2 regions of the Gracilibacillus sp. Marseille-QA3620 genome follow, and region 1 is predicted to be linked to the other one. Evidence: a T-box and tRNA genes for the amino acid it is inferred to sense, from the RefSeq annotation. Region 1 holds a T-box; the other holds one or more tRNA genes.
What was found. A T-box is a leader RNA that pairs with one kind of tRNA and senses whether it is charged. The one in region 1 lies ahead of trpS (tryptophan--tRNA ligase), so its partner is inferred to be a tRNA-Trp.
Positions count from the first base shown of each region.

Region 2: it has a tRNA-Trp gene. The T-box ahead of trpS (tryptophan--tRNA ligase) is inferred to sense a tRNA for this amino acid. The anticodon was not compared.

Region 1 covers NZ_CM143102.1:1,058,326-1,073,163, forward strand. The annotation lists gene argJ (bifunctional ornithine acetyltransferase/N-acetylglutamate synthase) at 1-926, shown strand, start outside; gene argB (acetylglutamate kinase) at 940-1,695, shown strand; gene ACY8DX_RS05395 (acetylornithine transaminase) at 1,713-2,867, shown strand; gene argF (ornithine carbamoyltransferase) at 2,920-3,879, shown strand; gene ACY8DX_RS05405 (YjzC family protein) at 3,925-4,104, shown strand; gene ACY8DX_RS05410 (DUF2929 family protein) at 4,174-4,317, opposite strand; gene ACY8DX_RS05415 (hydrolase) at 4,585-5,307, shown strand; gene ACY8DX_RS05420 (hypothetical protein) at 5,366-6,139, shown strand; gene ACY8DX_RS05425 (ComZ family protein) at 6,217-6,405, shown strand; gene ACY8DX_RS05430 (hypothetical protein) at 6,409-6,675, opposite strand; gene ACY8DX_RS05435 (beta-ketoacyl-ACP synthase III) at 6,853-7,788, shown strand; gene fabF (beta-ketoacyl-ACP synthase II) at 7,826-9,064, shown strand; gene ACY8DX_RS05445 (DUF2268 domain-containing putative Zn-dependent protease) at 9,238-10,038, shown strand; gene ACY8DX_RS05450 (YjbA family protein) at 10,127-10,888, shown strand; gene trpS (tryptophan--tRNA ligase) at 10,982-11,971, opposite strand; T-box leader at 12,019-12,269, opposite strand; gene ACY8DX_RS05460 (DUF3899 domain-containing protein) at 12,324-12,701, opposite strand; gene ACY8DX_RS05465 (peptide ABC transporter substrate-binding protein) at 13,066-14,715, shown strand.
Region 2 covers NZ_CM143102.1:1,879,817-1,894,654, reverse strand. The annotation lists gene ACY8DX_RS09635 (hypothetical protein) at 1-1, opposite strand, end outside; gene ACY8DX_RS09630 (hypothetical protein) at 67-309, opposite strand; gene ACY8DX_RS09625 (DUF7695 domain-containing protein) at 1,286-1,489, opposite strand; gene ACY8DX_RS09620 (restriction endonuclease) at 1,686-2,705, opposite strand; gene ACY8DX_RS09615 (AAA domain-containing protein) at 2,939-7,234, opposite strand; tRNA gene ACY8DX_RS09610 (tRNA-Glu) at 7,583-7,654, opposite strand; tRNA gene ACY8DX_RS09605 (tRNA-Asn) at 7,658-7,732, opposite strand; tRNA gene ACY8DX_RS09600 (tRNA-Ile) at 7,742-7,815, opposite strand; tRNA gene ACY8DX_RS09595 (tRNA-Gly) at 7,831-7,904, opposite strand; tRNA gene ACY8DX_RS09590 (tRNA-His) at 7,910-7,985, opposite strand; tRNA gene ACY8DX_RS09585 (tRNA-Trp) at 7,991-8,064, opposite strand; tRNA gene ACY8DX_RS09580 (tRNA-Tyr) at 8,072-8,155, opposite strand; tRNA gene ACY8DX_RS09575 (tRNA-Thr) at 8,167-8,239, opposite strand; tRNA gene ACY8DX_RS09570 (tRNA-Asp) at 8,287-8,363, opposite strand; tRNA gene ACY8DX_RS09565 (tRNA-Ser) at 8,379-8,471, opposite strand; tRNA gene ACY8DX_RS09560 (tRNA-Ala) at 8,479-8,554, opposite strand; tRNA gene ACY8DX_RS09555 (tRNA-Pro) at 8,570-8,646, opposite strand; tRNA gene ACY8DX_RS09550 (tRNA-Arg) at 8,654-8,730, opposite strand; tRNA gene ACY8DX_RS09545 (tRNA-Leu) at 8,752-8,837, opposite strand; tRNA gene ACY8DX_RS09540 (tRNA-Gly) at 8,852-8,926, opposite strand; tRNA gene ACY8DX_RS09535 (tRNA-Leu) at 8,935-9,016, opposite strand; gene ACY8DX_RS09530 (S8 family serine peptidase) at 9,830-10,924, opposite strand; gene ACY8DX_RS09525 (hypothetical protein) at 10,995-12,008, opposite strand; gene ACY8DX_RS09520 (hypothetical protein) at 12,347-13,156, opposite strand; gene ACY8DX_RS09515 (hypothetical protein) at 13,575-14,549, shown strand.

The DNA of each region.
Region 1 (14,838 bases):
TGCGGGCAGCAGTTGCTGATAAGTTCGGCTTAACCCCCTATGATGTAGCTGTCGCATCAACGGGAGTGATTGGTCAATTCCTCGAGATTGAGAAGATTACAGCCGGTATTAAAGAGATTGAACTCACAAAGGAATCGTCCGGCGGGGAAGGTTTTGAAAAGGCAATCTTGACGACAGATACTTGTACGAAAAAGTGTGCGTTTGAAGCCGTTATCGATGGAGTGACTGTTTCCATGGGAGGGGCGGCTAAAGGCTCTGGTATGATTCATCCCAATATGGCAACAATGCTTGGGTTTGTGACCACGGATGCTAAGGTTGAGCAGAAATCACTTGAACGTGCGTTAAGGAAGGTGACCGATATCTCCTTTAACCAGATTACCGTTGACGGAGATACCTCCACAAATGACATGGTTCTAGTTATGGCTAACGGTGCCGCCGGAAATGAGCTGTTGAATGAAAACCATCCTGATTGGCTTATCTTTATGACCTTGCTGAAGGAGACATGTGAATGTCTCGCAAAGAAAATAGCTCGTGATGGAGAGGGTGCGACGAAATTAGTGGAGGTTCATGTGACTGGTGCAGAAACTGACCTAGAAGCAAAGACCATCGCCAAGACAGTGATTGCTTCTAATCTCGTTAAGACGGCCGTTTATGGTGCAGATGCAAACTGGGGAAGGATTGTTGGTGCAATGGGACGCAGCAATATCCCGTTTAATCAGGAAAGGGTTAGTATTTCCTTTGGTCCTGTTGAAGTCTTTCATCACGGTACTCCGGTCATTTTTGATGAGGAAAAGGCGCGTGATTATTTGCTTGGAGATGAAGTGCAGATTCTCATCCAATTGGCGGATGGACTTGGTGCAGGCAAGGCATGGGGCTGCGACTTGACCTATGATTATGTCAAAATCAATGCCAGCTATCGAACGTAGGGGAGACGGGCAGATGAAAACCATAGTGATTAAATGCGGCGGCAGCATCATTGGCCGCTTATCAGATCAATTCTTTGACAGTTTGGCTGAATTGCGAAGTGAAGGATATTCATTCGTGTTTGTTCACGGCGGAGGACCAGACATTAATGAGATGTTGGATAGGTTTGAAGTTCCTGTTCAATTTGAGAATGGTCTCAGGAAGACAACGAAGGAGACGCTGGAAATTGCCGAGCTGGTTTTAGCCGGCAAAACGAACCGGCAGTTAGTGCATATGCTTCAATCTCGTGGTTTTAAAGCGGTTGGCTTAAATGGTTCGGATGGTGCGATTCTGGAGGCAGAGCATATTGATCAAGCGGCACTTGGAGAAGTTGGAAAAATCCGAAAAGTCGATACCACCCTGCTTGATGTTCTTTTGGCTAAAGAGGTGTATCCAGTTCTGACACCGATTTCCCTTAATCAAGACGGGGGGAAACTGAATGTAAATGCGGATACTGCTGCAGGAGCTGTTGCTGCGGCGCTCCATGCAGAGCTGTGTATATTTATTACAGATGTAGCCGGGATAAGAAATGGTCCCAGCACGATTGACCATATAACGGAGGCGGAGATTCATCAATTAATTGATACAGGCACGATTTATGGGGGCATGATTCCCAAGGTGAACGCCGCCATACAGGCGAAGCAAGAAGGAGCCTCAACCATTCTCATAACGAGTGGAGTATCCCGTTTCTTTTCGAATAAAGAGTGGAAGGGTACGTTTCTTGGGGCCTAAAGAAAGGGTGGAAAGCATTGTCATCATTACTTCCGGTATATAAAAAATGGGGAATTACCCCGGTTAAGGCCAAAGGGACTTGGCTTTCAGCAGAGGATGGAAAGGACTATCTGGATTTCACCTCGGGTATTGGAGTAGTCAATCTCGGTCATGGTCATGAGGAGGTCATGATGGAGGTTCAAGCACAGCTAGCGCGCTTTTGGCATACCTCCAATCTATTTCAGCTTCCTATTCAAGAGGAAACTGCGTCCCTATTGGCTCAGTTGAGCGGACTTGACAAGGTATTCTTCTGCAACAGTGGTACAGAAGCAAATGAGGCAGCACTGAAGCTTGCTAGAAGAGCAACAGGGAAAACAACTATAATCACGTGCAGCCAATCCTTTCATGGAAGAACATTTGGAGCGATGGCAGCGACTGGACAGAGTTCCATTCATAGTGGGTTTGGCCCCGTGCTAGAAGGGTTCAGCTATCTTCCATTTAATGATTTAGAGGCTTTCGAACAGGAGATAGATGAAGAAACAGCTGCAGTCATGGTAGAGGTAATTCAGGGAGAAGGCGGTGTTATACCTGGAACAGAAGCTTTTCTGTCAGGGTTGACCGAGATTTGCCAAAAGAACAATGCCCTCTTGATCATTGATGAGGTGCAAACGGGGAATGGACGGACCGGTTATCCATTTGCTTATTTGAAATATCCGAATGTGAAGCCTGATATCATCACGACGGCAAAGGGTCTTGGCAATGGACTGCCGATTGGCGCTGTTATCGCAAAGGCTGAACTAGAGGAGGCATTCTCACCGGGAGTTCATGGTTCAACCTTCGGGGGTAACCCCATATCTCTTGCTGCAAGCAAGGCTGTTCTCACAAAAATGAACGATGAAACCTTCCTGCAAGAGGTGAGAGAGAAATCAGCCTGGTTTATGGATAAATTGAAGGAGCTCGCTGAGCGTTCGCCGGCAATTAAAGAGGTTCGGGGAGAAGGCTTTATGATTGGTCTTGAGATGTATCATGAATCTGCTCCCTATATAATGAGCCTGCAGGAACAGCAATTATTAGTACTGACTGCTGGAGCAAATGTTGTGAGGCTGCTTCCGCCTTTGACCGTGACTAGGGAAGAATTATCAATCGCTTTAGAGAAAATAGAAGAAGTATGCGGGCTTAAAGTCTCTAACTAGAAATTCATGAATGGAAGCATAATTGGGAGAGGGGAAATGCAGGTTGAGAATTATGTATGGAATCAAACCAATCGTAAATCAGAAGGATTTTTTGGAAATGGGAGAGCTGACATGTGAACAGCTAGCAGACCTGCTGGACCTTGCGGAGGAATTGAAGGCCCGCATGCAGGCTGGATATTCCGATCTTCCTCTAAAAGGGAAGATACTCGGCATGATTTTTGAGAAGAACTCTACAAGAACACGGGTTTCTTTTGAAACCGGCATGCTTCAGCTTGGCGGAAGCGCTATTTTCTTAAGTGGTCATGATACACAGCTCGGACGGGGAGAGCCGATAAGTGATACTGCTCAAGTGTTATCAGAGTATGTAGATGGATTAATGATTCGAACACATGAACATGAGCGGGCCCAAGCTTTAGCTGAATTTGCAACTGTCCCTGTTATTAATGGATTGACCGATTTGGAACATCCATGCCAAGCATTGGCAGATTTATTGACAATTAAGGAAATGAAGGGTGTGCTTTCTGGGGTAAAACTGGCTTATATTGGTGACGGGAATAATGTAGCGAACTCCTTGCTGGTTGCTGGTGCACTGGCCGGTATGCATATTGTCTGTGCGACTCCGCCTGGTTATGAGCCAGACGAGGAAGTGATAGATAAGGCAAAAAGAGCGGCGAAAGGTACGGGAGCGAAAGTAGAGGTTGTGCAAGACCCATATGAAGCTGCTCAAAATGCAGACGTGATTTATTGTGATGTCTGGACGAGCATGGGGCAGGAATTAGAAAATGAAAAAAGGCTGAAGGATTTCGCAGCCTACCAAGTCAATGAAGAGCTGACTGCTTGTGCGAAAGAGGATTATCTGTTTATGCATTGCCTGCCGGCCCATCGTGGTGAAGAGGTAACAGCCGCTATCATTGATTCAGGGCATTCTGTAGTTATGAAGCAGGCTGGCAACCGTCTGCATGCACAAAAAGCCTTGCTTGTTGATTTAATGGCAACGCCAAGGCAGGCATGAATAAATGGAAAATGGGGATTCTAGAAGAGAAAAGGAGGGATTTTCTTGGGACAGAATCGTCATTTTAAGCATGGACAGAAGGCGCCGAATAACGGTGAGTATATTGAGATCGGAGAAACAGGAAGCAATATTGTTAATCCGAAGAAAATTCGATTGAAGGCCGGAGATGCGTTTCCGGAGAACTCGAATCATAATAGACATTGGACATATGTCAGAAAGCCGTAAGGAAATGATATTACGGTAAGCAAAAAGGACAACCGAAGGGCTGTCCTTTTTGCTTATTGCGTTCATCCATTAATGATGCTCTTGTACAGGTTCATTTGGAATGATCGCCGCAACGATAAGAATCAAAACAGTGATGACGACAGCGAGAATAGATGCAGTGCTAAATACATATTCTCCACCTTCGACCATAGAGCTCGTTACGTACATGACCATATGTGTTAATGCAAATGTCCAGATAAATGTAAAAAGATATTTCAACTTGTTCACCCCGTTCATCTACAATCATTAATTATTCTATCATAGATCAAATAAGCTGGAAACTATTTCGTTAAGCTAATTTTTCCAAATATATATCCATTATCATTCCCCAACCACATGAAATTATGTATCCATCTACATAAGAGCAGGAAAGGGGGGAATGCCCGGACACCTTCCTGCACTTCTACATACATTATCAAAGTACCAATTAGTAAGGGGAAAATGATGATGAATCAAAAAACATTTCGATTTAATCATGAATGGACAACCATCTTTTACCCGGAACGGCCGAGCGGTTTTTCAATCCTGCTTGTAGGCGGGGAAAGACATTATATCCATGAAAAAACGAACTTTTGGATGGAGCATCCTGGTAAAAGACAAATGGTGGATCATCTTTTAGGGAAGGGGTACACCCTTTTTGCCACAAACCTCGGTGCCCATTGGGGAAAGGAAGGAGCCTCTGACACACTTGCTGAACTATATGCTCATTTCATCCGTCATGAAATTGTGAATGATAAAATTCATCTTCTGGCTGAAGGAACAGGTGCACTTCTTCTTGAAAGCCTCTGCGTGCTCCTTGATGGAAAGATACGCTCTATAGCGATGGTCGATCCGGAATTATCTTTGCTAAAGCGTTATGAAAAAGAAAAAGAAAATAAATTCTTTCATAAAAAATTTATGAAAGAAATAAGCCATGCATATAATATGGAAACCGCTGATGCGGCTAACTGGCTTAAAGGCAGGCATGACTGCCGAATTCCTGAAGAGATTCCTGTCCTGTTGATGCATGTGATAAATTCCTACGAAAAAAATCTAAAAGCACATTATCAGCATATCGCATCCACTCACCCGCATTTTGACATCAACTATATAACCCCTGAGAAGCGATACAGTATCCCATATCAAATGAATTCATTCTTTAAGAGGCATGAAAAACAATTATAAGAGAGCATAACCCCTGTTTCCCATGCATAATGTGTAGAAAACGGCAGGGGGTTTTACTATGCCAAGGAATATCGTTATGTCGCCATTTTCGTTTGTGGCCTTTGAGCTATGCTCGCAGCTGATGGAAGACGGTCAAGAAGTGATTGGTATTGAACCCTCTTTACCCTATTTAGATAAGGGGGTTAGAGAAGAAAAGGAATTATATATCGGCCGAAATGCCAATTTGCTCTTGTATTCAATAGAGGAATTTTCATTCAGTAAGGAAGAGGATTCTATTCTGTATGTATACCAAGAGGACATAAGCTTGCCTGATGTTGAGGAATTTTTGGAACTGAATAAGAAAAAGACCGGCAAGATTGTTTATATCACTGGTAATCACCAGCGGCCTCTCATAGATGTAATGAAGTGGTCTGAATCAAATGTTCAGATTCAGCTGCCAGATGTGTATGGACCATGGAGGGAGGAGGGTGTCTTTGAACAATGTCTTACGGGAGGCTCATTTCCTTTCGAAGAATATGAGAAGGCAGACCGGGGGGACCTCCTTTATATTGATGATGCGGTCATGAGTATTCTGGAGATTGCTGAATCGAAGAGCGGGAACTATCAGCTGAGGTCTGGTGTGGAAAATCATTGGTATGAGGTACTAAAGGAGCTTGGATACCATATTATCTATGACAGAGAACGGGAGATGCCGGGAAGGGCCTTCCCTTCCAATAAAGAAGAGGAGCAGGTTTATGTTGTGAATGCTCCCATAAAGCCGGAAAAGGGCGTAGAGATGCTGCGAAGGCATGTCAACCAAGTCAGGAAAAGGAGCCTATTTCGTCAGGGCTAACCATTGTATGCCAAATAAGAAAAATCCCCTTTCTCTTCTACATGAAAGGGGATTCAATTTTGCTGAGGGGGCTGGGGATGTCAAAAAGGAAGATAGATTACTTATCGATGGCCATGAAGCATTATCCGGAAATCAAGAAAAGAATGGCGGAGAGCACTCTCGATATTCACAAGAGAGATTTAATCCCCTTTATGGACATATTTACAAGTATCATGAATGATGCCTATGAAAAAGGCTTTAAGGATGGAAAGGCAGCCAGGAAATAAAGGCTATTTTGAAATAAACTTTGAAATAAAGGACGGAATTTTGCGCAAGACTGGTGATAGCTCAGATACGCTGTTGAGCAGGGTATCTGAGTGCTCCATTAGTTTAACAATATCGATTTGCTGATTGGATGATTGGGATGGCTTCGCTGAGGCTGTCTCTTTTTTATTGGGACGAGGACCGAACATGAGACGGTCTAAGCCATCCCCTTCCTCTTGCCTCTTCCATAAGCCATCACCGTCTTCTTGCCTCTTCCTAGGGAATAGATCCATGAAATAACACCTCCATACGTTTAGTTGTCTACATTAGAATATGAATAATCTGTCCAAGTGGATATGACATTCACCTTATTCCAAAAAATTTCTTGCAAAGAGGAATGGCTTCTTTTAAAATTAGTACCAAGTCTTAATATCAATTAATAAAACATGAACATTAGGAGAGGTGCTATGATGAATGCTGGCATATTAGGAGTAGGGAGATTCCTGCCGGAAAAAGTGGTCACCAATTTTGATTTAGAAAAGACCGTAGACACTTCAGACGAATGGATTCGTACACGCACTGGCATTGAGGAAAGAAGAATCGCTGATGAGCGGATAGATACTTCTGACATGGCGTATGAAGCAGCTGTCCAAGCATTAAAGGATGCTGCTATTACGGCAGAGGAGATTGATTTGATTTTGGTTGCAACGGTTACCCCTGATAAGGCTTTTCCGTCAGTTGCTTGCATCATTCAGGATAAGCTGGGTGCAAGTAAGGCTGCTGCCATGGATATCAGTGCTGCCTGTGCCGGATTTACATATGGAATTGTTACTGCCTCACAATATATAAAGTCTGGTGATTACCGCCACATTCTTGTAGTTGGTGTTGAAAAACTATCAAAGATTACGGATTGGAATGACCGTAATACAGCTGTACTTTTTGGAGATGGAGCAGGTGCTGTCGTGATGGGGCCAGTCAGTGAAGACAGAGGAATTCTCTCGTTTGAGCTTGGTTCTGACGGGTCGGGCGGAAAGCATCTAGAGAAAGCGGATGAGTTCATTACAATGAACGGTCGGGAAGTATTTAAATTTGCGGTCAGACAAATGGGTGAGTCCTCTCTTAATGTATTGAAGAAAGCTGGTTTAACGAAGGAAGAGGTTGATTTTCTCATTCCCCATCAAGCGAATATTCGTATTATGGAAGCGTCTAGGCAGCGTTTAGAGCTTCCAGTTGAAAAGATGTCAAAAGTTGTTCATAAATATGGAAACACTTCATCGGCCTCGATTCCGATTGCATTATGTGAAGAAGTAGAAGCTGGGAGAATAAAAAACGGGGATTTAATTGTCCTGGTTGGATTTGGTGCCGGTCTCACTTGGGGTGCGGCCGCTATACGCTGGGGCAAATAAACGAATGATTGAAATCACATAGAAGGAGCGATTGTACATGGAGCTGAAACGAGTTGTTGTGACAGGCATGGGAGCTGTTTCTCCATTAGGAAATTCTGTCAAAGAGAATTGGGAGAAAGCTATTAATGGTGTATCTGGGATAGGGCCTTTGACAAGAGTGAATGCAGACGAATTTCCGGCAAAGGTTGCTGGAGAAGTAAAAGACTTCGAAATAACGGATTATGTGGACCGAAAGGAAGCAAGGAAGATGGACCGCTTTACTCACTATGCCATTGCGGCAGCCAAGATGGCAGTAGAGGACTCTAAGCTGGAGATTACACCGGAAAATGCCGAGCGAGTAGGCGTCTGGATTGGATCGGGAATTGGCGGAATGGAAACCTTTGAACAACAATATGATGTGTTCTTAAAAAGAGGCCATAGACGTGTAAGTCCGTTTTTTGTACCGATGCTGATCCCAGACATGGCGAGCGGCCAAGTCTCCATCATGCTTGGGGCTAAGGGAATTAACTCCTGTACAGTTACCGCTTGTGCTACAGGGACAAATTCAATCGGCGATGCCTTCAAAGCCATTCAGCGCGGGGATGCTGACGTCATAGTCACCGGTGGAGCGGAGGCACCGATTACGAGAATGGCCTTGGCGGGTTTCTGCGCCAATACAGCTCTTTCCACGAATCCAGACCCAGATTCAGCTAGCAGGCCATTTGATAAGAATCGAGATGGCTTTGTCATTGGAGAGGGAGCAGGCGTACTGGTGCTAGAGGAGCTATCCCATGCAATGAAGCGAAAGGCACCAATCTATGCGGAAATTGTTGGATATGGATCTACTGGTGATGCTCACCATATTACAGCTCCTGCACCTGAGGGAGAAGGCGGTGCGAGAGCAATGAAAATGGCTCTTGATGATGCCAAGCTTTCCTCTGACGCCATTGATTACATTAATGCACATGGAACGAGTACTGAATACAATGACTCTTTAGAAACAATGGCCATTAAATCTGTGTTTGGCGAGCATGCCTACCAGTTGGCTGTGAGCTCAACAAAATCTATGACCGGACATTTGCTTGGCGCTGCCGGCGGAGTAGAGGCCATTTTCTCGGTACTATCAATTGTCAATGATCTTATTCCTCCGACTATTCATTATCATGAAAAGGATCCAGTGTGTGATTTGGATTATGTCCCGAATGAAGCGAGAGAAAAGACCGTTCGCTGTGCGATGAGCAACTCCTTTGGCTTTGGCGGTCATAATGCAACGATTGTTTTTAAGAAATACGAATAAAAATATTATGTCACGATGAAATAAAAGGCAAGAGATGATTGCCCGAAGGTTGAAAGATGAATCCTTCTGGCTAGTCTCCTGCTTTTTTTATTGGATTGTGCCTATTCACCATTCCCAAAACATAGGGGTCTTCATATAATGCAGGAGCAAATGATTTGGGGAAGTGAACAAAGATGGGCATTATCAGGACAGACAAATGGCTTGATGAGTCTTTTGGAGATATGAGGAAGGTGGAAGACCATATATTAGAAACGGTTCATTCCCAGGAACAAGCATTGATTGAAACGTTAAAAAAGACGGGAATGTATCGTCCCAATAAAAGGACTAAGGTTATCTACGAACAGATGAAGGAAAGAGCTATATGGGATGAGGCAGAAGGATATTTCAAGAAGTATCAAAAGGAATGGAATGGACCGGATATTCCTATCTTCATTTTTCCTGTGGCAATGGAGGGCCTTAGACTTTTCAGGCCTGCTGAAAAAAGGAAGGCGGGACTCGCCTTTGTCGATAAACTGTTTCTCTTTGTCTCTGGGGATATTGAGAAGAAGGAGTTAGAAGCTTTATTTGTTCATGAATATCATCATGCTACACGCCTTTCTATACTGGATGAAAGAATGGAAAGCAATTTGGCAAGCTCGATTGTGATGGAAGGCTTGGCTGAATATGCAGTGAGTGAATATTGCGGTACGCCGTATTTGGCGCCTTGGACAAAAAGACATACAACTGACGAAGTCCGTAAAAGACTTAAATCGAATTATGTTCCCAACTTTGAGCTGGAGAGAAATGATCCACTGCATGACAGGCTGCTTTTCGGCGGCGGCGGTGTGCCGAAGATGGGGGGGTATGAAGCGGGATACAGGGTCGTGAAGGATTATGCAGAATATAAAGGGTTGAAGACAAAAGCGTTATTTACTCATTCAGCCAAGGATATCATCAGTCGTTGGCAGGAACTAGCCGGGGAACAGACGGATTAATCGGAATTTCCCGTAGAAACAGGAATATTTTCCATGAATTCTGCCTATAATGATTGACAAATAGGATAGAAGCGAGGGATATTCTGGTATGTTGTATCTCCATGATGTTTGGGTGAATTGGTTTGAAGGAGAAGAAAATAGCTATAATATTTGCAGTTTTCATGAGTGGAGAAAAGAAGACACGGTAGAATTACTCGATCAAGTGCCTCTTTTGAAGCTGGAGCCTGTTTTATTTCACTACATCGAAAATGATTTATTGGAGCTTCCATCAAGCCTTTTGGAGGAAGTCTATAAGAAGGCTTATATTCGCAAGAATCATGAACGTATTCCAATGGATTATTGCTTTGTCGCAACTGATGGGACAGGCATTATTGCCATCGATACGATTGGCTACAGTATCCCAATCCGCAAGAGCCGCCTTATTCCTCGTCAGGAGCAATTGGCTTATGAAATGATCCAAAATATTGAACCGGAAAAATATGATTATGCCTCTATGATCGCGGATTACAAGAAGAAGGAATATCATATACTCTCCCCCTCGCCAACTAGTATGCTTGGACTAACGAGGCGTGAGCGTCAATTGAAGCAGCTGCTCTTCATGGCACTGGATCAATTAAAGAATGCCGGCAATACAGCTGAAATCCGCTATTGGTATACGGAATGGGCCCCGGAGGAATACTCCAATGTGCTTGAAATGAGCTTTGAGGAAATATGGCAGAAGTTATTTGATGAAATGAAGCAGGGCTGGACAGGAAAGCACACAATGCTGTGCGAACGTCTCATAAAAGGTCAGCCTTTCTTTGAAAAGCTGTGGGAAATGGAAGTTGGTGACCGGCCATCCATGCTGTAGGATGGCCTTTTCTTATGAAAATAGTTTTTTCTGAATAGAAAAAGAGTGCAGACTGCAAGCAAGCTTGCGTAATCTGCACTCTTTTTTTGCGTTTTAGCGTCTTTTTCTGCCTAGCCCTACGGCATTCTTCATCTTTGTTAATGTCTTATTAGCTGCTTTATTAGCTTCAAATGCACCTTTATCAAGTATTTCATCAAGCTCAGGAGAGTTGAGCAGCTCGTTGTAACGTTCCTGAATCGGGCGGAGGGTATTGACGACAACCTGAGCAACCTCTGCCTTGAAATCTCCATAGCCTTTTCCTTCAAATCGTGCTTCAATGCTTGATACGGGCTCTCCGCTTAAAGCAGAGTGAATATCCAGCAGGTTGGAGATGCCTGGTTTGTTCTCGCGGTCATATTTCACGATTCCTTCAGAATCAGTGACTGCACTCTTAATCTTTTTCTCAATTTGCTTCAAGTCATCCAATAGGCGGATGGTTGACTTTTGGTTTGTATCGGATTTACTCATCTTTTTGGTCGGTTCTTGCAGGGCCATGATCCTTGCACCATGAGCCGGGAGCTGAATGTCAGGAATGGTGAAGATCTCCCCGTATTTCTTATTGAATCGCTCTGCGATATCACGGGTCAATTCAACATGCTGCTTTTGGTCATCACCGACAGGGACGATATCGGTCTTATATAGAAGGATATCGGCTGCCATCAATGGCGGATATGTGAGCAGACCCGCTGAAATGGCCGCCTGCTTCTGTGATTTATCTTTATACTGAGTCATTCTTTCAAGCTCGCCAATATAAGAATTACATTGCATAATCCATCCTGCCTCGGTATGGGCCGGAACCTCTGATTGAATGAAGATTGTTGCCTTTTCAGGGTCGATTCCAACAGCAAGGTAAAGAGCAGCAAGACTCTTAATATTCTTTCTTAGCTCTAGTCGGTCTTGCGGAACGGTAATAGCATGCTCATCTACGATACAGAAATAGCAATGATATTCATCCTGAAGCTTGACGAATTGTCTCATTGCTCCAATATAATTTCCTAATGTAACTGTTCCAGTCGGTTGAATGCCGGAAAAAATCGTTTTCATCTTAAAAACTCCTTTCAGTAATAAAAAAATCCCATTCATCCTCTTAAAAAAGGGACGAATGGGATTCGCGGTACCACCCTAATTGTTTATGATCTTCATACATAAACCGGCTCTATATCATGCTTATTATGAAAGCATGATTGCCCAATAACGCGGGCATTAACGTCCATGCCATACTATTAGTTCCGGCAGGAGGCTCAGGTAAGTCCATTCGGGCAAGGGGGATGTTTGTTCGCAGCGACCACAAACTCTCTGAGATCCTTTCAATTGCCGTACTATTCTCCATCATAGCCTGTCATATTTAGTAAGCTTTAAGTAATGATATTTTACTCAAATATCCCGTTTTTGGCAACTACCTAATCATCATATAGGAACAGGCAAAAGTTATCAGAAAGGATAAGGCTCCGGAATAGATGAGCGGACGGGTCCAAGAGGAGGTGAGCACCTTCATATCAGGCCCTTTTTCTTCAGTATCGCCCGAAAGCTCGGAAATATATTCTTCTTTTTTTGTACTTCTCTTCATAACCTTTTTATAGCTATGGGCGAAAATGCTGAAAAATCCGCGGCCGATAACAAACATCATCGCTCCGATACTTAAGTATACGAGCCCAATCATAAAGTAGGCATTAATGAAAGGAAGAAGGATTTCCGGTTGAAAGAGAGAGTAGGCTAATGCAATAAGAAGAGCGGATGCATTTAGAATCAAATATTGTCTGCTGGGAGATATCATGATTGTCCTCCATTTTGTTTAGCGTTGTTGTAATAATATTATACCTTTTTTGAAATTAAAAGTTTATTTTTTAAATTAGGAGTTGAAAGATTTTAAATAAAATTTTAATATATTACTATGTTTTCTAAAAGTTAATTTACAAGGTATCTGTTTTGAATATTCTGAAAATATAAAAAGATTGTTTTAGTTTATTCATGCGTTACCTAAGTAAAACAAGCTTTTGACGGCAGGTTTGACTTTCTACTGACACAGTAACTTAACGGAATTGTAAAAAAAGATTGCAAAATTGTCAGAAAGCATTTATTATTGGTTACGAAATCTTCTGAAAATTAGAAGAGAAAAAAATAGGGAGGTCATTAACTGTATGAAAGCAAAAAAAGTGTCATTATTCCTTGTGATGATTCTTGCTTTAAGCACGTTCTTGGCTGCATGTTCTGGCGATGACAGTACATCTAGCAAAGGCGGCGGGAGCACAGAGGGAGTAGAACAAGTACTTAATGTTGTTGAATCGTCTGAAATCCCATCTATGGATACAACTTTAGCAACTGACGCAGTATCCTTCAACGTTATGAATAACGTTATGGAAGGTCTTTACCGTTTAGGTGAGAACGATGAGGTTACTGACGGTGTAGCTGAGGGTGAGCCAGAAGTAAGCGAAGATGGCAAAACGTACACTTTCAAATTAAGAAAAGATGCTAAATGGTCTAACGGCGATCCTGTCACAGCTCACGATTTCGTTTATGCTTGGCAAAAGGCTGTTAATCCTGACACTGGTGCTCAATATGCATACATGATGTATGTAGTTGAGAATGGCCAAGAAATTAACTCAGGAAAGAAAAAACCTTCTGAGCTAGGTGTTAAAGCTATTGATGACAATACACTCGAAGTTAAATTAGCAAATGCGGTTCCTTATTTTAAATCACTTCTTTCTTTTGGAACATTCATGCCTCAAAACCAAAAATTCGTTGAAGAGCAAGGCGATAAATATGGTTTAGAAGCAGATACAACAATCTATAATGGTCCTTTCACACTATCTGAATGGAAACATGAAGAAAGCTTTAAGCTTTCCAAGAACAAAGAGTATTGGGATAAAGATACTGTAAAGCTTGAAACAGTAAACTTCAAGATTGTTAAAGATACAAACACAGCAGTTAACCTATATGAAACTGGTAAAATCGATCGTGTAGGCCTATCCGCTGAACATGTTGATAACTTTAAGGATTCCGAAGAGTTCCTAACTGAACCAGATGCTTCTGTTTTCTACTTGGAATTCAACCAAGAAAATGAAATTCTAGCAAACACAAAAATCCGTAAGGCTTTAACAATGGCATTTGATAAAGAATCTTATGTTGATACTATTTTGAATAATGGTTCAGTTGCTGCTTACTATATCGTGCCGAAACAATTCTACACAACTCAAGACGGCAAAGATTTCCGTGACGTAAACGGAGATATGCTTAAAACAAATAAAGATGAAGCTGCTAAGCTTTGGGCTGAAGGCTTAAAAGAACTTGGTAAAGATAAAATTGAGCTTGAATTGTTAAATTATGATTCTGATGCTGCTAAGAAAACAGGTGAATACCTGAAAGAGCAAATGGAATCTGTACTTGAAGGCTTCACGCTTACAATCAGCCAACAGCCTTTCCAAAATAAATTGGATCTTCAAGCAAAAGGTGATTTCGACATTTCCTTCTCTGGATGGGGCCCTGACTATCAAGACCCTATGACATTCTTGGATATGTTCACAACTGGCAACGGAAATAACCACGGTAAATTCAGCAACGCTAAATACGATAAATTAATCAAGGATGCTAGCACTACACTTCTTGATGATTTAAAAGCACGTGATGCTGCTATGGCAGACGCAGAGAAACTTCTTATTGAAGAAGAAGCTGTTATTGCCCCAATTTACCAACGTGGTGGAGCTTACTTGATGAAAGATAAAGTTAAAGGATTACTTACTCACTCATTCGGTGGGGACTACAGCTACAAGTGGGTATCAATCGAGGAATAAAATCTTCGTGAGCCTATCTAGGAGAGTGCAAGCCAAAAAAGGGCTTGTACTCTCCTTTTCCCTAGTTATGGGATTGTATTCAGAATTGACTGTAAATTTTTTGAGTGTTGCATTATGTTAAAT
Region 2 (14,838 bases), 820 kb from region 1:
TATAGGATGGTGCCTTTACCACTCAAATTTCAGAGACCTCGAATATATTTTTAGCATAATAGGTCTTTATACATTTTCCCGATTATATACCTCTGCTATCAATTCACATAGCTTACCTAGATATAATAGGTTCATCTGATATACTACTTCCGGAGAAGGAGATAGACTGATCATAAAATCATCTGTTGAACTTATATTCTCTTCAAATTCACGGATTTTTCTAATAAGAGATTCACGCTCTTCTATCAAGTCTATATAACTTTTATTATTCTGCATCTCTATATATCCTTCTGGACAAATCATCGTCATAATCAGTTACCCCTTTCTAATCAAATTATATCAATCTACCTATAGTCCATAAGTCATATTTGATTTCCTATTTACGAAAGATGATTTCCTTGTATAAAATTAATTTAAACACCCATTCAATCATTCAACACTGTCTTTTGCCTTTTGTTCCATATACTCTTCACGAATTTAAGACAATGTTTCAAGACTTTCCTTGTGTATTGCATTTGTATAAGTTTTGGACACTAGACCAACCATATACATAATTAATCACGACTGTAGATTTTTCTTCCCATTCACGATTACAGCTAGTAGAGTTGCCTCCTCATTTCTCCTTTTCTCCACTATTATGTCTGCTTGCTTTACTACTCCCCAAGAAGCATCGTATCAATTTTAAAAAGAGCCTGTCTGCTTTTGCTTTTCTTCTCAACGACAGGGGATACTTCTCCAAAAGACTTACATAGAAATCATCAAAAAAATTTACAAATATTATTTCCCTGTGTTTTAAGAAAAATCTTCCCTGCATCTATATGGTGTAAATTATACAAATTTCTAACAGCAATGTTGGTCTCCTCCTGCGGTGATCGTTTAGAAAAGTTAAAAGCCCTCTCTTTTTACTATTCCCACATAAGAATAAGTCCTACCTAACAATATATTAGAAAGATTGAAGTAACTGTAAAAATGGAATTTCATCATAAAGATTAGGATTAGAAAGCAATGCTATAAGAATAAGCATCCTAATTACATTCTCGCATTCTTAAGATTAAGATTTGCCTGGACCTAAACACCCTATAATAGACGTTTCTCTCTTGGTGAATTGACCATTTCACAGTAACTTTTGAACTCTTATTTCATCTCTTTTAAAAACAATATATTCTCAAAAGAAAACTCCCCAAACGGCAAATAGAAAAATAAATCCAATCTATTTGTCGTAAGGGGAGCATATGTTTTGTGGTGCATTTCAAGATCAAAAATACATTTAATATCCTTTAGGAACTTATTCTTGTTTGTCTTCAAATATAGAAAGCTCTTCAAACCAATCCTCGGGAGGATGCTTAGGGAAACCTCTTCTAATGTAATCTTTCCCGCCATCCACTGAAACTTTGCCGCAGGAACAGGTTTTAAAATCATGTCGGTACGTGGACTCAATTACATCTCCGCACGTTTTACATTTGGCAGCATTCTTGATGATAGAGTTCATGTTTGTATGACCTCGCTTTGATAGGATAATTCCATTATATATGTGAAAAAGATGGCGGGGGTAATAACTTGCTTGCTGAAGAAGAAGCTGAATAATATGAGTAAGTAAGTCACAATAAGGTTTGACTTATTCAATACTTTTCCTAAACAAAGTCTAGGCATATGTTTTTGATTACTTACTTTCAAGCTCCAATGTATTACTCTTCAATATTTAGCATCCATACTTTTTTCAAAGGAATTTCTGCTTTAATATCATCGCTAAGGTTATCATAGTTTTCTAAAAGCTGTTCTATTATTTTCGCTGAATCCCATAATCTAACTCGGAAAAATTGTTTTGGTATTTCCTTTATTACAGAATTCTTAAAGCCGTTCCACGATACAAGTAATCCATAATCTGCATTAAAATTACTCATAGTCCCAATTAGTTGGTCCATCGTTGGGCGATCCACAGGCAAATCTGTTGTTTTTACTTGAACGCATATTTTAGGAGATCCGAACCCTAATGTATCGGCCGCTGCTAAAATATCGACTCCTTGATCAGACCCTTCAGGACTTTTATAGGTGGTAAATCCCTTTGCTTTTAAGATTTCCTCAATAAGCATTTCCATCTTGTGACCTTTAAATTTCCTAATGATATGCTCTGAAATTCTATCCTGTATATACTCTTCTAAATCAGGAATTCCCTCATCTTCAGTATCTTCAAGTCTTTCAGGTATAGGTTTATGTGCTACTTGCCAATTATTCTTATACATCTCTTTGAGACGTTCTTCTGCATTATTTTTATGAATTTTGCACACAGTCATGAAGGCAACCATTGAATATAAAATATCCTGTTCAAATCTATCTCTTGGAACATCTAATGAGAACCATTCTACATCGCGATAATGATAATATGGACTTTCTGATGTAGGATTGTATTGGTATTCACTAGTAATTTTCCCAAAATGAATCGTTCGATTAAGTTTACTAGGTAATACAACCCAATCACCTATTTCCATCCGATGAGCAATTGGATAGATTTGCGAAGCCCAATTTATTGCTGTCTTTTCTTTCTCTAAGTCATACTTTTCAACCAAAAATGAGTAAAGATTTTCTTTTCTTTGAAATCTATTTAAATTTACATCTAAATCATCCCATGTCAAATATACACGTTTATCCTGTATAAACTTATTTTCATATTCACCATGAGAGCCTGCTCGGAACAACCAAATACTCAATTGTATTTCCTCCAAAGATTTCAAATTTATATTAATAGTATATCAAACACATAAGAACATTTTTAAAATAAGTTATGCAGCGACTCGGAAAAGTAATTTATATAAGTACAATATAAACCTTTTAACCATTACAGATTTTAACAGATTCTAAAAAGAAAACGGCCCAAGCTCTCCAAGATGAAGAACTCAAACCGCCTAAACTATTCGGTGTACTTTATCATATAAAAATCAACCTAAGCGTTAGCCTCAATCCCCAATTCCTCTAACCTTCTCCATAAACTCTCCATCGCCTTTTTCTTATCATAATAGAACTCTCTGCCACGGACTCGCCAAAATTTCCAGCCTACACGTTCTAGATTGTATTGGCGTTGCATGTCCTCTTCCCATTTTTCTGGTCCGTGCCATCTTTCGCCGTCACATTCCACCGCGAGTCGGTCTCTGAGTCCTTCAATGACGAGGTCAATGCGGTATTGGCCTACTTTGACCTGCGGCTGGACTTTATAGCCTCTGGCCACAATCATGCGAAGCACTTCGACTTCAAATGGTGAATCACATTTGTCCTCTAGATTTTCTAGTGTGTCGTTGACTCTTGTCGGGTTCTTGCAGTAGCTCAATAATTTGTAGCGGTAGCAATCCTTCTTCAGCTCATCTAACTCGACTGAGTGATAGAGCCTCATTTGATTTCGCGCACGGCTGGCGGCGACGTTGAAGGTTTGCTGCTGGTCTTTCTTCGTCATGGCCATGAAGCGTCTGTTGCCGGCAATCACCATGGATAGGAGAATAATATCCCGCTCGTCCCCTTGGAGACTATAGGCATTTCCGCAGATGATCTTTCTGTTTACAAATTCACTTTCCGGAATGGTTGCCCGGATTTTATTCTCGATAAGCGCAGCCTGTTTATTCCCTTGCAGGGCAATGACCCCAATCGTTTGCCCATCATATTTCGGGTCAGCGAGGATGCTTTCGATATCTTCGACGATTCTATCCGCTTCCGGTTCGTTGACCATATTCGTTCCTTCTGAGGCATATCCGTCCTCTACCCTTATCGCCACCACTGGCGGCTCTATTTTCTCATTATCAAACGGCAGCCTTAACGGAATCATTTGACCACCATAGCTTAAATCATTCGAGAATTGAATAATCTCCGGAACGCAGCGGAAATGCTCCTTCAGCATTAATCGGCCGTTCTTAGGGAAGATTTGATCGGCAATCTCGTAAAGTGAAATCTTATGGTCAAACAAGCGTTTGTTCGGAACGCCGTCTAAATAACGATTAATCAGCTCTTCAATCTCTGCATCCTTCGTTCCAATTCCATATGGACTGATTTGCTCGTCATCCCCGACAACGACCACCTTTCCCCCGCGCAGAAGCACAGGGACGGACATGATGTCACATTGACTGCTCTCGTCAAAAATAATGACATCGAATTTCTCATTGCTAATTGGGAAGTTTTCAAGCACCTGATTGACCGGCATGATCCAGACCGGAATGGCAGATTGCGCTGTTTCCATTTCCTTGCGGGCATCCGCTAAGAAGCGCTTATTGTTCCCGGTTCCCTTCCCATAGCGCTTGATGAAGTTTTTCCACGCAACGAGGGCGCGCTTTTGTTCATCGGTAATCCGGTTGATTTGATTCAACCAGGTTGAATTGGACACGATGCTGGTGATCAATTTCTTTTGATAGTCCTGCTCGGCCTTGATGCTATTTTCGATGCGCTCGGCCTCGAATTCCTCATTGATGGTCATCCAATCATACAGAGCTTTAAGCTCCCATGCCTTGTGCACCTCTTCAGGCATTGGCATATCCTTCGATAACGTGCTCATCATCCATTCCGCCGTCTTAGGTGCTAGGGCTTTGAATTTAGCATGAAGATTAAAGAATACAATGACTTCCTCTCTCTTCTTCCTTAAACCCGTTAGTTCATCCAGATTCTCATGCCACCTTGAGGCATCCTTCTCCTCTAAGATAGCCATAAACGAATGCACAATCGGGTGAACATGTTGCTCCTTTGAAAGCTCGTTCAGCTGCCCGATGTAGGCATGATAACCTGTTTCCCACTCTTGATAGCTGATGACATCATAGACATGCTCAACAGCTGTTTGCAGCTCCACATAAAAGGCATAGCTAAGCCAATTCGGCTGGTTCAACGATAGACGATTAGCTGTTTCTCTAAAGCCTTCGATTAATTGACCTAGCTGCATGGTCTTTTCATAGAGGGTAATTTCTTGATCAATAACACTAAAGAGACGTTTGTCATCGATGTCGATATGGGTTCCGCCAATTTCATCGATATTCGCATTCCACGTGCGGACTGCCTCATCTTTTTTCTTTTTCAAAAGTAGGTGCTTCTGCAGGATGTCTATCTCCTCAACTGTCCGTACGGGCTGGCCGTTAAGGACAGGCGTTTCCCAAAGGTATTTCGCGTTTTTCCCCTTCGTCATCGTAAAAATAAAATTCGGTTTCTTATTCTCTCGCAGGCGTTCTCCAAAAATTAGAATATCTGACTCTAACTCATAATCCGACTTATTTGGAAGGATGATTTTATGTTGAATGATCGTCCGATTCATAACCGTCATTTCTTCATTCAATGCCTTCATGTCACGGAAGAAGGACGTCCACCGTTCTTTGCGTGAGCCTCCTGCCAGATAGTCTTCGAGGATTTTCTGTGAGGAGGAACCTTCCTCGAAATCGTTTTCATAGACCAAAATCTCCGCAAGCTCCTGCTTTACTTGCTCGGCATAGGCCTGGTCAGGAGGGAATTGAACTTTGTCGGTATACGTGATGGCTTGATCATGCTTTTCTTGGAGTTCTCTTCCTGTCGTAAGCCAGCTTTGCATTTCCTCTATGCTTTTTAGCAGATTTGATTCAGGGAGAACGGAATCCTTCAAGCCAAGTTCCTTTTCATTTAGTGTACCTCTCAGTTCCCATAACTGATTGAATTCCTGTTTGGATAAAGGAAATTCCGTACCCATGGCAACCTTATCGAGAATCCACTGATAATCTACGGATTCCTCCGTAAGCATTTGCGCGACATCTGCTTTCGTGACAGGATTCCCTTTATACTCGATGCCCAGCTTCTCGCTTTTGCTGTATTCAAGCAGCTGGTGTTTGAGCTTGGCTTCCTTTCGTCGACTCTTATCCAGCTCTTCCTTGTCGCACGCAATTTCCGTTTCCAGCTTTTCGGTCGATAGATTCCCGAGTTGTTCGGAGATGGTCCGGATGGAGTTCTCGATTTCTCTAAGAGAGTCTCTTCCTCCACCGAGAACCGGCACACATAAATCCCGAATTTCCGCCGGGATTTTCTCCTTCAACACTTTCAGCGGATTTTCCTTTTGGCTCGTGATGAGAATCTTCTTCCCATGGGCCAATAGGTGAGAGACGATATTCGCAATCGTATGGGTTTTCCCTGTCCCAGGAGGTCCTTGAACCGTCAGACCGTAATTCGTTGCCAAGCGACGCGCGATTTCCTTCTGCTCTTCATTGGCTGGCAATGGGAAATATAAATCCGTCGCCACCTTATCCCACTTCAGGCTGTTCTCTTTCTGATCAAAATTCACTTCATCCCCGACAATGGAGGCAATCGTGGCTGGATCCTGAAAATCCTCCTGCTGCATCAATTCGATAATCTGTTCTAAATCATTTTTGAGGACTTGATTATCCTTTTTCCGAAGAATCAGGACATATTCATCCACATGGCCGACAGGATCTTTGGAAGGATTGATTGGTTCATCCCCCATCGCCACACGGCCACTCGCATCAATGATGTTCATAAATTGATTTGATAAATCACGGACATCTTCCTCGAACACATCTCGATAGTGTGCGGTTTGACTAATCAATTGGATTTCATCATTGTTCGGAAGCGGAATCCCGCTCAAGATATTCAATTCAAGCTTATAACCCTGATTCGTTGGCTTCACAATAACGATTCCCTTATCAGCATCAAGCTCAATATCCAGTTTGGTCGTGAACAAAGGATGAGAAATGGTCCCCACTTCATGTTTCCATGTAAAAATGGTCTGCCCTAACAGCAGCTCCAGTCCTTCACCCTCCACCTGGAATTCTTGATGCAGCTTAAAGAAACGTTCATACAGAGCCTGAACGCTTTTCATCCTTGTCATATTAGCCGCCCAATCGCTCCAGGCTGCTTTCCATTCGTTAAAAAGTTTAACCCGATTCGGATCTTCATCGAAGCGGACTTCTACCTGCGTGTCCCCTTCCGTCATTACCTTTGAATCAGGGATTTTCGGAGAATGCTTCTCGTTATCATATGAGTAGGTAATCCACTCCCTAATGGACTCATCAGGATCGGGAGGTGTGCTATCGGCATCACTCACGGTTTGCCGATGTATTTCTAGAATAGCATCACTATCTTCTCCCTCCCCCATTAAAAACACGCCTTCCCCGTATTCTTCAAGGGCCGACTTAGTCCACGTTTTTTCATACTCTTTATATTCACGGATAACCTTAAAACGCAGGTTATTCACAGCTAATAAATATTCAAATAACTGCTTTGCTTTGTCACTCAATCAAAAGCACCTCTTTATATTTTCATATAGTAAATATATCACAATGTCATAGAGAGGAATAACTGTAAAATATAGTAGGGTAAATGAGCTTATTAGTAATGGAATGAATTGAGGGAATAATAAAAACAGTGCACATGAATGATGGTGTGCACTGTTTTCAAATTGATTAACTTTATACTATCTGCATTACTAAAGTTTCATCTATTTTTTCATTTAGATACATATAAGCCTTTTCAAAATGTATTATGTTTTAGACAAAAGGAATTTGACCATCTTTCTCTCAGCTTTTATTATTAGAAAATTGGCGGCAAATAGAAAAAAACCATGTACAACTTGTACATGGTTTTATGACCCCTACGGGATTCGAACCCGTGTTACCGCCGTGAAAGGGCGGTGTCTTAACCGCTTGACCAAGGGGCCAAATGGCTCCGCAGGTAGGATTCGAACCTACGACCGTTCGGTTAACAGCCGAATGCTCTACCACTGAGCTACTGCGGAATAATGATATGGGCCTAAATGGACTCGAACCATCGACCTCACGCTTATCAGGCGTGCGCTCTAACCAGCTGAGCTATAGGCCCGTTATGATTCTTTTTTGGAGCGGGTGAAGGGAATCGAACCCTCATCATCAGCTTGGAAGGCTGAGGTTTTACCACTAAACTACACCCGCATCTATGGGGCGGCTGATGGGAATCGAACCCACGAATGTCGGAACCACAATCCGATGCGTTAACCACTTCGCCACAGCCGCCATTTTGGCAGGGGCAGTAGGAATTGAACCCACACTGGAGGTTTTGGAGACCTCTGTTCTACCTTTAAACTATGCCCCTATTTGGATGGTGGAGGGGGACAGATTCGAACTGCCGAACCCGAAGGAGCGGATTTACAGTCCGCCGCGTTTAGCCACTTCGCTACCCCTCCGTCATGAAGAGTGCCGGCAAGAGGACTTGAACCCCCAACCTACTGATTACAAGTCAGTTGCTCTACCAATTGAGCTACACCGGCATGACATATTAGTTTTCGTTATCATAGATCATTAATTTAATCATGAATGGCGGTCCGGACGGGACTCGAACCCGCGACCTCCTGCGTGACAGGCAGGCATTCTAACCAACTGAACTACCGGACCATTATGAAATTATGATGGAGGAGGAAGAGGGATTCGAACCCCCGCGCGGTTTGACCCGCCTCTCGGTTTTCAAGACCGATCCCTTCAGCCAGACTTGGGTATTCCTCCGTATAAGTGGTGGAGCCTAGCGGGATCGAACCGCTGACCTCCTGCGTGCAAAGCAGGCGCTCTCCCAGCTGAGCTAAGGCCCCATATGATTGTTAGAGTGGTCGGGAAGACAGGATTCGAACCTGCGACCCCTTGGTCCCAAACCAAGTGCTCTACCAAGCTGAGCTACTTCCCGTAAATAATGGCGCGCCCGAGAGGAGTCGAACCCCTAACCTTTTGATCCGTAGTCAAACGCTCTATCCAATTGAGCTACGGGCGCATACTTGGTAAATTTCGAGAGTGCCGAGGGCCGGTCTCGAACCGGCACGGTAGTCACCTACCGCAGGATTTTAAGTCCTGTGCGTCTGCCAATTCCGCCACCCCGGCATAGTACTTGGCATTGGAGCGGAAGACGGGATTCGAACCCGCGACCCCCACCTTGGCAAGGTGGTGTTCTACCACTGAACTACTTCCGCATATTAAGTGCGGGTGAAGGGAGTCGAACCCCCACGCCGTAAGGCGCCAGATCCTAAGTCTGGTGCGTCTGCCAATTCCGCCACACCCGCATGTTTTATAAATGGTGAGCCATGAAGAACTCGCCCCTGCAGCCCTCGTGCTTCTCTCTTTCAGGCTCTCTCGTTGACTGCTTTTTTATTTTAATCTGGATTCAACTAGATTGCAATATGGAAATTATGGAAATGATATTTTGTTTTTCTTCCTATATAAAAGAAATTAATAGCCCATGAATACTGCTATCATACACAGGAGTATAGGTTTCTCATCTGATGTTGGCACCTTTTTTATATGCCAAAGATTTAAAATTAATTTGAAATTAAAAAAAGGCCCCATACATAAACAGAGCCTTTCACTCAAACAAACTTACCACCTGTGGAACATTCTGTGAAACAAGAAAAACTGGGTCGTGACAGACACATATCTCCGGGATAAAGATAAATCAAAGTTAGCCAACCTCATTCTATAATCTTTAATTATACTTAAAAAGCTTCCAAATAAATAATGCCCAAAGAAGAATTCCAGTTATCACGAAAGGAAACAACATATTCCCAAAATCCAACTTAAATATTATAAATATAATAATAATTACGCTAAATATAATCGGTAAAATTAGTGTTTTTGTTTTTGTGGCAGGTTTAAGCCATACAAATTGTACAATCAAAAAGCCCAATAATATTAAAATCATTAAGTAAGTCATGACATCAGCTCTTTCTCATAAAAATTGAATATTAAAGCTAAATATATTTTAACACAAATCAATTCCATGATATAACAAAACAGAAATCTGTATACAGTTAGTCTTTTTATATATGAATAATAAATTCTACTATAATTCTGTTATAAAGACCTTCCTTAAAGTTGAGTTAATCGAGATTTAAAACTTTTTCAATTGCTAACTTAGCATCAACTATTTTATTCTCCATTTTACTATTTGTATTATCATATATAGATCTTTGACTAGTTCTTATTATTTTAGCCAGGTCTTCACTACTAATATCTTTGTATGTACTTTTCACCAATGCTGCAATCCCTGTTACATAAGCAGTAGCAAATGATGTGCCATCAGAGTATAAATAATCTCCCTCTGGTAACATTCCTAACACATCTTTTCCAGGGGCTGCCACTAAATTAGATGTTCCGTACCCAGAAAATTCATACATTTCACCTTTATTATCTACAGCTGCAACACATAAAACATTATCTAAATCAAAATTACAAGGATATGCAGGTGTTTTTTTTAAATCATTCCCTGCATTTCCAGATGAACATACGAATAGTATATCATCATATTTCCTCATTACTTCATACAAATTATAATCATAAGTAGTGTTATCCCAGCTACAATTAATTATTCTAACACCCAAACTATATGCATAATCCAAAGCTTTTATTGCATCGTCAAGATTTCCCGAGGATCCTCTCATGAATTTCAGAGGTAAAATTTTCACGTTTGGCGCTATCCCCCATACTTCATTACTCTTTTTATGAGCCCCCACAATTAAAGAAGTAATAAATGTTCCATGATAATCCCCTAGATAATCATCATAAACAGAGTTGTCGTTGTTATAAAAATCCCAGCCGTTAACATCATCCACGAAGCCATTATTATCGTCATCTAAATCATTGTTTGCAATTTCATATCTATTCACAAAGATACTCTCAGAAATCATAGGATTTGAAATATCAATTCCTGTATCAAGTACACCTACTATTATATCACTATCTCCTTTTGAAATTTCCCAGGCACTAACAGCATTAATATCATAGTTTTCAATTCCATTAACACCTTCTATCATTTGAGCTTTATTTAATAATGCCCATTGTTTGTTGGAAATCGATTTTTCTTCCAATTCCGTTACTAACTCTGTTTTATGATTACCTCCATATATAAATAATAATAATAAAAAAGCGGTGCTAATCATGATTATAATTCTTGATTTTGTCTTCAATTTTTGCATATTTACACCTTCAATGGTAAATAAGCACTCATTTCTTTAAGAAAAATGAGTGCTTCAAACCTTTTCAATTTTAGTATCTTATTGTTGAGCTTTTTTGTGCACTCTTATCATAACCTGTACCAATAGTAATTGACGGCGAACCAGAAATTGTTATTCCACTTACTGCAAGAATCTTATGAGCAAATTGTGAGAGAACTTTTGTATCATAACCTTTGAATTTTGTTTGATAAAGTGTAAATTTTATTGTACCTGTTTTATTTTGTTGCGTAGCTGAGGTATTTGATTGCTTTGTAGAAAATACTATACCTTTATTAGGTGTCTCTGTTTTTGACCAACTTTTTGTATTTTTTAATGTAGTATACTTACCCGTGTACCAATTACCTGAATAATACTTAGCCGTAGAAGAAATACTTTTTGAATTTAATCCTCCACCCCAAGAAACACCAATATAATCACTAAACGTATCTACAAAATATGGCGTTTTCCAGTTATATGTAACAGTCATACTATATGACGGCGCACTACTTGTAGAATTATTCACCTTTGTCATAGCGAAAGACATTTTTGAAGTAGCAATACTCCCAGAAGTTGTTACTTCTTTATCACCATTATCTTTTTTGACTTTATAATTTGGGTTCTTTTCTAATGATTTCTTAATCATTTTGTACTCGGGTGAACTTACATGATATCTCTCCTTCATTTCTTTTTCATTTAATGAATTTATTTGTTTTAAATTATTTCTAATTTGTTTTACATCATCTGCACTAAACCCATCCTCAAAAAGTAAGCTATCATCAGTATTTGTAAAGTATTCAAGCATTGATAAATTATCTATATCCATTATTGAAAAATTAACATCTACTAAATCCGGATTTTTATTGATTGCTTCTGCTATTTCCCTTTTATCTTTACTTTCCATTTCTTCTAATGTGTCAGCATCATACCCTGATTGTTCTAACACTTGATCAACTTTAATATCTGATAATAAATCATTAGAAGATGCTTGACTTTCAGCAAAAGTAGAGTTGACCAATACGCCACTTGTCAAAGCAACTACAGTCATCATACAAACGAATTTATTCATTTTATTCTCCTAACCTCTTTAAATATTATTTTGTGACCAATCCCATATACCTCCATTCTTAATTAATAAAAAAATGTTCCGAATAAAGCCCAGATTAATAAATTATACCAGTAGACATAGTCACAATAAGCAAATTATATCAGTATTTGAATTTATTTCCAACATTTTATTCACACTATTGTAATAATAGTTTCAATTTTGTAATAAATTTAACAGAGATAATTATTACTATACAAAACTATTTAAAGCGAATCTCCAGGTAGAAATGGAAGAGGATTGGCTATTTTCGAGGAATGACAGACATAAATCGCATAAACCTCTAATTTATGTAAAACTAATTAATTATTGAGCCAATTATATAATGTTGAATTCGAATCCAACATATAGTGATCGTTTTTATCCTGTCCAAGTTCATACATGACCTTTCGATAGTCATCAAAGTCATCTGAATGTTTATAATCAGAATTAGCGGTGATGATTTTTAACGATTGATAAGCATAGCTTTTCACATTTTGTATGGGCACTTTCCGATACCGTTCACTTTCAATCGTATCTGTCGCAAATTTATCAATCAATGTGACCCATTGTTTTTTGGAGTATCTCCCAATAGAGAATTCGCGATAAAACTGATGACAGGCATCGATTAATAAGGCTTTGAATCTAGCAGGTGATATAGGTTCCTTGAAATTACAATTGAAATCAGTTAAAGGTTTATTAAAGGGTTTATTTATCGTTTTATTATGCTGCTCTACCGGCTGCTCAGTAAGAGTATCAGAAGGATGCTCATTCGGCTGTTCACCTTCTTGAGTGACATTCACGATATAGATATTGGCTGATTGCTGATTATTTTTCCTTTTAGCATGATTAACAGACAAGACCCCTATTTTGGACAAGAGTCCAAAGAATCTTCTCACAGATGATAAGCTGACTTCCATCCTAAACCGCTCCTCAAACATTCGTAAGAAGTTGTGATACGTAATCGAAAATACGCCTTCCGCATTGACGGCTAGATCGGATACAAGATACGTCATTCTTATTTGCAAGTCTGTCAGTTCCCACCTGTCCTTAACAGCTTGGACAAATTTCTCTTTGTTATATGTACCTTTACTGTACTTAACCAACTCTTCTGGTCTGCCGTTAACTAACACCGTAAACCTCCTCCTTGTCATACAAGAAAACTTCTTAATAACACATAAGAAAAATTCCTTGTGAGTTTTCGGAACCATTTCTAGAATGGCAGGTTTAAGCGAATAAGATTTCTTGCCTGCTCTTCTAACCATTTCCCCATAGAGGAAATTAACATTCCCTCCTGTAGATAATTCCGAACCTTAGCCTCTAATAGCCATATACGAGTTTTCAATATCAGCGGGACCATAAAAAATTAATTTTATGGTTTGCTCCAGCTAGTTTAGTATCGGTTATTTAGTACATTTCACCAAAGTAGCGCAAGAACCACTTTATTCCAGTGTTTACATTACTATTTTTATCGGTAATCAGATTAGATTGAAAAACGAGTTGCGATGGAATAAAATGTAAATAATATAATAATAGAAAGGAATTATTTATATGGGTGTTAAAATAGATAAAGCAATTTACACTAAAACAAAAGAAGAGATAACACATATTGAAGCAGATAAGCGAGAACTAAACAAAGAAAAGTTCACCTGCGTTGATTGTGAGAAAGAACTAAAATTTAGAGTATCAGGAAAGAGAAGATTAGAAGATAGGACAATAGATATATCTCCTTATTTTTATTTAGTTAAGGGAAGAGAACACGGAGAAAATTGTAAGTACAATACATTTGGACAGATAGAAATTATCGCACGTAAACCAATGACATTGAAAGAATTTATGAAAAAAAAGAAACCAAATCAATATGCGATAAGGCTGCAAGTAGTTAAGGATGCAATGGCAGAAGCACCTGTAGAAGAGGAAGAGAACATAAATTCAAAACCAAAAGATAAAAAAGATACCCCAGAAATAGAATATAAAAATGTAGGAACAATGGCTCCTTATCTCAGCCGAATGAAGGATATCATGATACTGCGTTCTAGTATGGAAAAAAATAGCGATATCAAAAAATATCTAAAATTAGAATATAATAACAAGATGATTAGTTGGGATAAATTCTACTATGGTCCAGAACACGTTGATTTCCTAGAACTATCAAAATATTTTAGGAGTAATCCAAAACCGAAACACCCTGTTTGTATAGAAGGAGTAGTAAAGGGCTATGAGTGTAAGACAGATACAAAAGGTAGAACATACTATTCTTTTAAATTAGTAAAACCCTATGTGAAAGATATTCATTTAGATGGATATAAGCATGTCCCAAATGTGAGTGTAAATATTTCTGATGAAAATGAAGCATTAATTTATTTTATGAAAAAAAATTATAAAGAAAACAATAACCAAATTATATTATATGGAAATCCCAGTATAAAAATTGGCCAACAATCTAATGTTAAATATCATAATATTATTATTTGGATAAATCGAACAGCACAAGTGCATTTATTTAATGATATATTTGATAAATAATTTAAAGAATAAAAAGCTAACGCATATATATTTAAAGTGTACCCCTTATAAAAGACATTTTGAAAAAGCCTAGGGAACTAGTTGAAGCCGTCGACTGTATTTTTGCAGGCGGCAACTTCTTTAAATTTCATTGCCCTCGATAATGATTACATTTCCAGGTACTCCCTTGTTTAAAGTTACGCTGTAAGATATTTGGGCATGTGCGATGTTCCTTTGTTGCCTTGATCATCCGTCGACATGGTACGCTCTTCGAATGGGACAAATAATCACGAATTTCTTCATAATGCGG